3 regions of the Chryseobacterium sp. IT-36CA2 genome follow, and region 1 is predicted to be linked to each of the others. Evidence: riboswitches for the same ligand, from Rfam matches in the RefSeq annotation. Region 1 holds a riboswitch; each other region holds the start of a gene.
The links. A riboswitch is a leader RNA that binds a small molecule or an ion and turns the genes downstream of it on or off. The one in region 1 is predicted to bind cobalamin.

Region 1 (3,280 bases):
AGGGTGAATATTGTATTAATATTGTTTTCACCAATTCGAAAGCCTAAATATAATAAAATATGAAAAATTTTTACAGAATGTCAATGAAAATATTGACCGCTTGTTTTTTCCTGAATTTTAGTATTGCGGAAGCTCAGCTTACTGTAATAGGTTTAGGAAATTATAATGTAGGAGCAGTTTCGGATAATGGAGTGGTAAGTATGCATACAAGTGCCGGAGGAGTCTACAAATGGGATACTGCCGGGGGACTTGTACAGATAGGTTCAATATCAAACGGATATCCGGCTGCGGGAAGAACTATTGTTTCCAATGACGGAACTAAAATCTCGTCTTCCATTACCAATGCGGCCACGGGATTCAATGAAATATCAACTTATGATGTAGCGAGTTCTACCTGGGTAAACAGAGGAGGGCTTGTTCCCACCGGATGGGACGGAAGTGTAAGCTCTACCTGGGGAATGACTACAAACGGAAATACCATTGTAGGTCTGGGTTTTCTTACCGCAGCAAATGCACACGCTGTAAAATGGGATGAGGCAAACGGAATGGTAGATTTGGGAAGTATGGTTCCTGGACGCAGCTCAAGAGCCAATGCCATCAATGCAGCGGGAACGGTGATTGTTGGGTGGCAGGATGAACCAACAGGTACCAGAAGCGGTGCAAAATGGCAGGATGGGGTAGAAAGCTTTATTACTGATAATAACGGAAATAATGTAGGCGAAGCAGGTGGAATTTCTGCAGACGGGAATACCATTATAGGGTCAGCAAACCCTAATCCCTATGTATGGAATGCTGTAAGCGGACTTACTTATATAACACATCCTAATGCCTCATTCAGTTTCAAAGGAGGGGCAACAGGGATTTCGGCTGATGGGAAAGTGGTAATTGGATTTTACAGAGCATTTGGAGCACCTCCTATGTCGGGAGAAGGCTTTATCTGGACTTCATCTACCGGAAGGATCAATCTGAATGATTATGCCGTATCCTTAGGAATTGCAACCAATGGAGTAACGATGGGACTTCCTTTGGCCATTTCACAGGACGGAAAGAAAATTGCCGGAACAGGGACGAATGCTTCAGGGCAGATGATCGCTTTCTATCTGGATATTACAGCGTTTTTATCAGTGAACGATACTGTAAAAGAGAAAAACAGCATAGGTATTTATCCTAATCCGACAGCTGATATGCTTTATTTTAAAGGAAAAGGAAGAATAGAGAAAGCTGAAATTTATAATTTGGTTGGACAAAGGGTGAAAACATTCAATACTGTTGAAGGGCAGATTGATGTTTCATCCTTGTCAAAAGGAGACTATATTCTTAGATATTCTTTGAAGGAAGGAAAACAGGAAAGCTATAAGTTTATAAAAAAATAACATATATAAATAGTAAAGTAGTGGGATGAATGGCCGTTTTCAATATTGAAAGCGGCTGTTCTTTTTTATTTACTGAATTAAAAAGATAGGTTTTTTTAAGCGTAGGGTGGTTTTTTGGCGAATACATATAAAAAACTATCTTTGCAAAAATTTTGGTTTCCAGTATTTTGGAATGAAAAGGGAATCGGGTGTAACTCCCGGACTGTCCCCGCAACTGTAAATCGCAACAAAAGTTTCTGCAAAAAGCCACTGTCTTAAAACGGGAAGGAGCAGAATGCGAAAGTCAGGAGACCTGCCAGAATTATAATTAAAAAACATATTGCTTTCGGAGGAAAAGTAAAAAAGTATGGATATAAAAAGATCTTTAGTACTGCTTTTTTCATCATATGGCTGTTTTCTTTTTGGACAAGAGAAAGCCATAGATACTATTTATGTCTTCGACAACCAGATGAATAGGGTGAAGCTTTTTCATCCTGTAAAAACAATTTCGGCAGAAGATGCTGAGAAAAACTCCAGTAACCTTTCCGAACTCCTGAGATTTCAGTCGCAGGTTTTTATCAAAGAAAATGGCCGTGGTGCTGTTTCTTCACCATCTTTCAGAGGAACTACCGCACAGCAGACCGCTTTTGTATGGAACGGAATTAATATCAATTCCAACTTTTTGGGACAGGGAGATATCAATAATATTGCTTTGTTTGGCTACGATCAGATCGGAATAAAAGCCGGCGGAGGAAGTGTAATATACGGAAGTGGTGCTATCGGAGGAAGTATCCACCTGAATAATACCCTTGATTTTAATAAAGGGTTCCATGGTTCCTTATTTTCAGAAGTCGCTTCTTTTAATACCTATAATAATTTTATAAAAGGTTCTTACAGCAATGATAAGTTCAGTTTTAAAGCTTCCGGAAATTATTCTGTAAGTGAAAATAATTATAAGGTAAGTGATCTGAATTACATCAACAGAAACGGAAATTATTACAATACAACATTCAATGTAGGAGCATCCTATAAAATAACGAATGATCATAAAATTTCGTGGCAGAGCCAGTTTTTTGATTCTTCACAGCATTATCCTGTGTATGAGGAAACGGGAACAAAAACGAAATATAAAACGCAAAGTGTAAGAAGTCTTCTTTCCTGGGACTGGAACAAAGCAAAGTTCAGCAATTCCCTTAAAGCGGCTTATACAGAGGAGAATTTTCAGTATTTCGGTTCATTAAATCTGCCTAAATCCAGTGGCGGAACAGGGAAGAATTATATTTTTAAAAATGATTTCAATTATTTCCTGAATTCAAAATGGAATTTTAATATTATCGGAGAATTTCAGATCAATAAAGGAGAAGGATACCAAAGCGGAATAGCCAGTGTCAGCAGAAATGTGGGCTCAATATCAGGATTGTTGAGGTATTTTGCGACGAAAGACCTTCGTTTTGAAGGTGGATTCAAGAAAGATTTTGTGGAAGATGTAAACTCACCGTTGATGTATTCATTCTCCGGAAAATGGAGTGCTGCAAAATGGTATGATGTAAGTGTGAATGTGTCAAAAAACTTCAGATATCCGTCCTTCAATGATATTTATTATGAACCGGGAGGAAATAAAGATTTAAGACCGGAAACTTCTACTCAGGTAGATATGACAAATGAATTCAAAGTAGGGGATTTCAGACTTACTTTGTCTCCTTATTATATGAATGTGACCGATCTTATTGTATGGCTTCCAACTGCTTTGGGCTACTGGCAGGCATTCAATGTCAATAAATCTGAATCTTACGGACTGGAATCTCAACTGTCTTTCAGCAAACAGCTGGGCAATCATAAAATCCGCGCGAATGCAGGATACTATTATGCAAAATCTATTGACAAAGAAACAAAGATGCAAAGACCTTACGTTCCTATGCACAGAGGAA
Region 2 (3,280 bases), on a different contig from region 1:
TAAACAAAAAGGAGGGTTGCCAGAGTGGTTAATGGAGCAGTTTGCTAAACTGTCGACGCGAAAGTGTCGCAAGGGTTCGAATCCCTTACCCTCCGCTCATTTATATACTCGGGGCGTAGCGTAGTCCGGTCATCGCGCCTGGTTTGGGACCAGGAGGTCGCAGGTTCGAATCCTGCCGCCCCGACTGTTTTAGTAGTTTTCTCAAAACTACTCAATGGGTGCGTAGCTCAGCTGGATAGAGCATCTGCCTTCTAAGCAGACGGTCAAAGGTTCGAATCCTTTCGCGCTCACTTAAAGACTTACTATTTTTAGTAAGTCTTTTTTGTTTTTCATGGTTTTCATTGATCAAAAATAAAAATCTTAAACAGAGAAACTATTAATACAAGATTAATTATCTGTAAAGTATTGCCCAAACCATTGATCAAAACTTTCTTTATATTGAGCCTGAGCATTTTTAATCAGTAAGTCAGGTTCTTCAATTTGATTTAAACCATAATCTCCTTTCATCCACGTCAAGTATTTGTTTAAATCTTCACTCTCTTCATAATCGTCTTCCTCTTTATAAAAATAAGCCTCATCGAAATCTACTGAAATTTCAGTGTCAAAAGTGAGTAAATGTAAAAGCTGTACAATATTTTCAGCAACAATATGAACACCTCCTTCATCTCCAAAAACTACAACAGGCATTTTATGTAAAGGCTGATCCGTTCCATTATTCCAGATGGCATAGAATGAACCGGAACCATTGGCCTGAGCAAAAGGCAGCATGCTATTCAAAAAATTTTCGTCATCACTCCAGCTTTTCAATCCAGACTTACTATCGATTAAAACACCAAAACCTTGTGAATAGTTTTCAAACGAGGAAACAGTATTCTGGAAATAGATCAGTTTTTCCAGCTCTACCGGAATGTCACTCAAACCCAAGTTTTGTTTAAATTCTACAATGTCTACCATGATCAATTATATATGATTAATAAAATTTATAAAATGAAAGAAGAACAGTAAATTTATTAACTATCTTTAATTTTCCGGTTATCTTTTATATTAATTTAACAACACAATTCATCCCTTTCTCTTCTAAAATACACATCACAACTTACGCATTTTCAATAGATTACATTAAAAAAAACTATTGATTACATAAAATATCTTTTCCGTTATTATAAAATACTTATATTTACCACCAAGGAGTTCTTAAAACCTTCTTTATCAACCGAAACTGGTTACACTTAGCTGTGTATTAAAAGGGAATCGTGTGCAAATCACGAACTGTCGCGCAACTGTAAGTAACAAACAAAAAGTTTTTATCCATTGATATCCACTGTATATCTTTCATACGGGAAGGATGATAAAAACCGTTACAAGTCAGGAGACCTGCCTATTTCGTATTGACGATGCTTTCGCGATTTGAAGCTTACAGTCAGGTATGATGCGATATGGATATAGTGCGATAACTTTTTTATCAAACTGTGTTATTTTTTTGAGATGAATATGAGTGTACATTAGGTGCTTCTCATGATTTTTTAGCTCATTCGTATCCCCCTTTCCGTAATTTTTCTTTTTTCATAAAGCACCGCGAAGTTTACAGAGAACTTTTTATTGAATTTAATCAATGTAAAAAGTGATGGTGTACCAAAGCAATCTTAATTATTCGTGGAGTCACAACAGGTTTATTTTACAGACCCGGACAATCAGAATTTTTCAAAATTCTCAACATCTGCACGACTGTATGCTTTCTCAATTCATTTACCTCCTTTTCTTTTTTACTCAAAAGCTAAGTCTTAACAGATTTTCTGTTTCTTCACTAACAAACAAATTTCAACTCAACAATACATATTAAAATGATCAAAAATGAAAACTGGAAGTCCCCCGGCTTAAAATTCCGGGAGGCCATGGAAAAAGAAAATCCCCTCCAGATTGTAGGAGCCATCAATGCAAACCATGCATTATTGGCGCAGCAGGCTGGTTTTAATGCTATTTATCTTTCAGGAGGAGGTGTTGCTGCAGGGTCTTTAGGAATTCCTGATTTAGGAATCACTACTCTGGATGATGTACTCATCGATGTTCAGCGTATTACTAATATTTGTGATCTACCCCTTTTGGTAGATATTGATACAGGATTTGGGCCTTCTGCCTTTAATGTTGCCCGAACTATAAAATCATTAATTAAAGCAGGAGCAGCAGCCATTCACATTGAAGATCAGGTGGGTGCAAAACGCTGCGGACACCGTCCCGGCAAAGAAATCGTAAGCAAAGAAGAGATGGTAGACCGACTTAAAGCCGCTGCAGATGCCCGCACCGATGAAAATTTTGTGATTGGAGCAAGAACAGATGCTTTTGCGAATGAAGGTCTGGAAAAAACATTAGAAAGAGCCATTGCTTATAAAGAAGCTGGTGCAGATTTCATTTTTGCCGAAGCCGTGCCTGATTTAAGCTTTTATCAAAAATTTGTTGATGCTACTGGGATCCCTGTACTGGCTAATATCACAGAATTTGGGATGATCAAAATGTACACTGTAGAAGAATTAAAAAATGCTGGCGTAGGGCTCGTCCTCTACCCTCTTTCTGCCTTCAGAGCAGCCAATAAAGCAGCACAGAATGTATACCAGCATATCCGTAAAGACGGGACGCAAGCTAATGTGCTGGATACAATGCAGACAAGAGAAGAACTCTATCAAAGTATTGGATACCACGATTATGAACAAAAATTAGATAACCTTTTTAAACAAAATACTCATGTCAACGAATAGCGAACCAACATTTAAACCTAAAAAAAGTGTAGCTCTTTCCGGAGTAACAGCAGGTAATACCGCTCTTTGCAGTGTAGGAAAAAGTGGAAATGATCTTCATTACAGAGGTTATGATATTTTGGATCTTGCAGAGAGAGCACAATTCGAAGAAGTAGCTTACCTGCTTATCTATGGTCAGCTGCCTACTGAAGCTCAATTAAAAAATTATAAAGCAAAATTAAAATCCCTGAGAGGACTTCCCCACTCTGTAAGAAATATTTTAAAAAGTATTCCGGCAGCGGCGCATCCAATGGATGTTATGCGTTCTATGGTTTCAGCAATTGGAAGTATCCAGCCTGAAAAAGACGATCACAATGTGGCTGGGGCAAGAGATATTGCAGACAAATTACTGGCATCATTCAGTTCCGGGCTTTTATACTGGTATCACTATACGCATAATGGCAAAGAAATCAACGTAGAAACGGATGATGATACTATCGGCGGGCATTTCCTTCGTCTTTTACATGGTAAAAAAGCACCCGATTCATGGG
Region 3 (3,280 bases), on a different contig from region 1:
TATTGTAACAGTTTTTTTGCTTGTGTTAAGTGTAACAGCATTCTCACAGAAAACAGCAGCTTTAAATTCTTTACTAGACAAAAATTCAGAATTTGTCTTCCCGCAGACTACTGATAAAATATCAAAAGCATTGAACATAAAAACCGTTTTTTATGAAGATGCCAATGAGGAAAAGTATGCAAAATGGCCCATGAAGACCGGTTTAGAACTATATTGCAGTCTGGAAAAAGATAATACTGTTAATGAGATGTTTTTCACTACTTCAGATAATAAATCTTTAGTGGTAGAAGGACTTCCTTTTGGTCTTATTCTGAATAAAAGTACATTGCAGGATAGTAAAAACAGATTCAGTAAATACCATGCAAAAACACAGAAGCTGGGAGCAGACAGTGAATTTCCAGGAGGTTCAAAACTGGTTTTTAAGAAAGGAAAACATTATGCAACGTTACTTTTTGACAACAAAAACCTGTTGAAATCATTGGGTTTAACAACAGTACTTATTGATCCGGCAGCCAATTAATCGCTGGAAAATTTCAAAATAATAAAAAATCCGTCAAATAATGACGGATTTTTTTATGTATAGAGTGGTTGGATTATAAGAGAAATCTATATCGTTAATCCATGATTGTTTTTCACTTCAGCCATGACAAAAGTACTATGAGTACTTCCGATGGAATCTACGGATCCCAGTTTATTAAATACAAAATCCTGGTAATGTTTCATATCTCTTACCTGAACTTTCAGCAGGAAGTCAAAATCTCCGGAAATATTATAGCACTCAGCCACTTCTTCAATTTCTAAAATTTCTTTTACAAAATCATAACCCACAGATCTGTCGTGAATTTTCAATTTGATCTGACAGAAAACAGTAAATCCCCGGTTCAGTTTTTCAGCATCAAGAACTGCAGCATATCTTTTAACAAAACCATCTTGTTCCAGCCTTTTCACCCTTTCAAAAACAGGTGAAGTAGAGAGGTTCACTTCCTTTGCCAGTTCTTTAACGGTCAATTTGGCATTTTTCTGGAGCAGCCTGAGCAGCTGTAAATCCTTATTATCGAGTTGTTCCACAGAATATTATTCTTTTAAATGATTAAAACAGTCAAATGTAAAGAATTATATGCTTTTATTTGAATTTTTAAAAGTTTAATTTGCTTAATTATTTCTTATTGATTGTGCTTTTATTCTGTATTGCTAATTTTACACAAAATTAAAAACTTTTACTGATGACAGTTGTTAAAGGTAAAAGTACAGTTCTTTATAGATACTTCATCAAACAGGAAAGGTTTTACTTAAGGTAGATTAATAGGGAATCGTGTGAGAATCACGAGCTGTCGCGCAACTGTAAGTAACACACCAAAAGTTTCTGTCCTTGTATATCCACTGCCAAAAGCGGGAAGGATGACGGAAACTGTTACAAGTCAGGAGACCTGCCTTTACTGAATTGACAATGCTTTCGCGGTCTGAAGCTTTTGGGTCATACAGATGATATATCAGATATGTATTTTCTATCGAGTGGAAATACATTGCCTGCTATGTCACTACTTTCCTGAAATTTCTTCCGCAAAAACATGAAGAAGCATTTTAAAGGACTTTTCCAATAAGTTTAATTAAAAAGTTTTAAAAAATGCAAACTCACATTCTGGGCTATCCGCGTATTGGTAGCAAAAGAGAACTCAAAAAAGCCTGCGAGCAGTATTGGTCAGGTAAAATCCTTCTGGAAGAACTTCTGAATACCGGAAGAAATATCTGTAACCAAAACTGGAATATTCAGAAAGAAGCCGGAATAGACCTTATTCCGTGTAATGATTTTTCATATTATGATCAGGTATTAGATATGAGCCTTGTGGTTGGAGCAATCCCTACACGCTATCATGAAGTTGTGCTTAAGAAGAACAATTCTGAACTGGATCTTTATTTTGCCATGGCAAGAGGATATCAGAAAGATGGATTGGATATCACAGCAATGGAAATGACCAAATGGTTTGATACCAATTATCATTACATCGTTCCGGAATTTTATAAAAACCAGCAGTTTAAATTAAGCTCAGACAAAATTTTCAATGAATTTGCTGGGGCAAAACAAGCTGGAATCAATGCAAAACCTGTCATTATCGGATTGGTTTCTTATCTTCTTTTAGGAAAGGAAAAAGAAGAAGGATTTGATAAGTTAGATCTTGCCGGAAATCTTCTTCCAGTATACACAGAAATTTTAACCAAGCTTCAGGATCAGGGTGCTGAATGGATTCAGTTTGATGAACCTTTTCTGGCATTGGATTTAACTGAAAAAGCAAAAGAAATTTATCTTTCTGTATATACTGAAATAAGAAAACGTTTCCCGAAACTGAAATTTATTGTTGCCACTTATTTTGACGGATTAAAGGATAATGCATCGCTTGCTGTTTCACTTCCGGTGAACACACTACATATTGATCTGGTAAGAAATCCTGAACAGCTGGATGATATACTGAATGTTATTCCGGAAAGCTTAAGTCTTTCATTAGGGGTAATTGACGGCAGAAATATCTGGAAAAATAATTATGAAAAATCGCTGTCTTTCATCAGAAAAGCAGTTGAGAAATTAGGATCTGAAAGAATTTTCATCGCACCATCATGTTCATTGCTTCATTCACCGTGTGATCTGGATTTTGAAACCAGTCTTAATCCTGAAATCAAAAACTGGCTGGCTTTTGCCAAACAAAAAGTGGCGGAAGTGGTTACCCTTAAGGAACTGGCAGCAGGAACAGAAAATGAACAGATTCTTGAAGCATTCGAAGAAAATAAAAAATCAATTGAAAGCAGAAGAACCTCTTCTCTTATTCATAATGATCAGGTGAAGCAAAGAGCCAATGCTGTTACCGAAAAAGATGCTCAGAGAATAAATACCTTCAAAATTCGTAAAGAAGAACAGCAGGAAGTATTGCAGCTTCCTTTATTCCCAACCACAACCATTGGATCATTCCCGCAGACAACAGAGGTAAGAAGCTGGAGAGCACAATTCAAAAAAGGAGAGCTTACCGCAGAACAATATGATACTTTACTGAAAGAGGAAACTCAGAGAACAATCCGTTGGCAGGAAGACATCGGAATTGATGTATTGGTTCACGGGGAATTTGAGCGTAATGACATGGTAGAATACTTCGGAGAACAGCTGGAAGGATTTGTTTTCACTAAAAACGGATGGGTACAAAGCTATGGAAGCCGTTGTGTAAAACCTCCTGTGATCTTTGGTGATGTTTCCCGCCCGACTCCTATGACGGTTTATTGGTCTCAATATGCACAA

Region 2: linked by a shared signal. The riboswitch ahead of prpB (methylisocitrate lyase) and the one ahead of ACM6F9_RS04780 (TonB-dependent receptor plug domain-containing protein) in region 1 are both predicted to bind cobalamin.
Region 3: linked by a shared signal. The riboswitch ahead of metE (5-methyltetrahydropteroyltriglutamate--homocysteine S-methyltransferase) and the one ahead of ACM6F9_RS04780 (TonB-dependent receptor plug domain-containing protein) in region 1 are both predicted to bind cobalamin.

The regions. Positions count from the first base shown of each region.
Region 1 covers NZ_CATKPG010000011.1:869,311-872,590, forward strand. The annotation lists gene ACM6F9_RS04775 (T9SS type A sorting domain-containing protein) at 60-1,373, shown strand; cobalamin riboswitch at 1,510-1,688, shown strand; gene ACM6F9_RS04780 (TonB-dependent receptor plug domain-containing protein) at 1,720-3,280, shown strand, end outside.
Region 2 covers NZ_CATKPG010000023.1:430,512-433,791, forward strand. The annotation lists tRNA gene ACM6F9_RS18890 (tRNA-Ser) at 11-95, shown strand; tRNA gene ACM6F9_RS18895 (tRNA-Pro) at 110-184, shown strand; tRNA gene ACM6F9_RS18900 (tRNA-Arg) at 217-290, shown strand; gene ACM6F9_RS18905 (hypothetical protein) at 388-954, opposite strand; cobalamin riboswitch at 1,204-1,397, shown strand; gene prpB (methylisocitrate lyase) at 1,842-2,750, shown strand; gene prpC (2-methylcitrate synthase) at 2,737-3,280, shown strand, end outside.
Region 3 covers NZ_CATKPG010000022.1:399,847-403,126, forward strand. The annotation lists gene ACM6F9_RS16575 (hypothetical protein) at 1-520, shown strand, start outside; gene ACM6F9_RS16580 (Lrp/AsnC family transcriptional regulator) at 607-1,068, opposite strand; cobalamin riboswitch at 1,264-1,450, shown strand; gene metE (5-methyltetrahydropteroyltriglutamate--homocysteine S-methyltransferase) at 1,625-3,280, shown strand, end outside.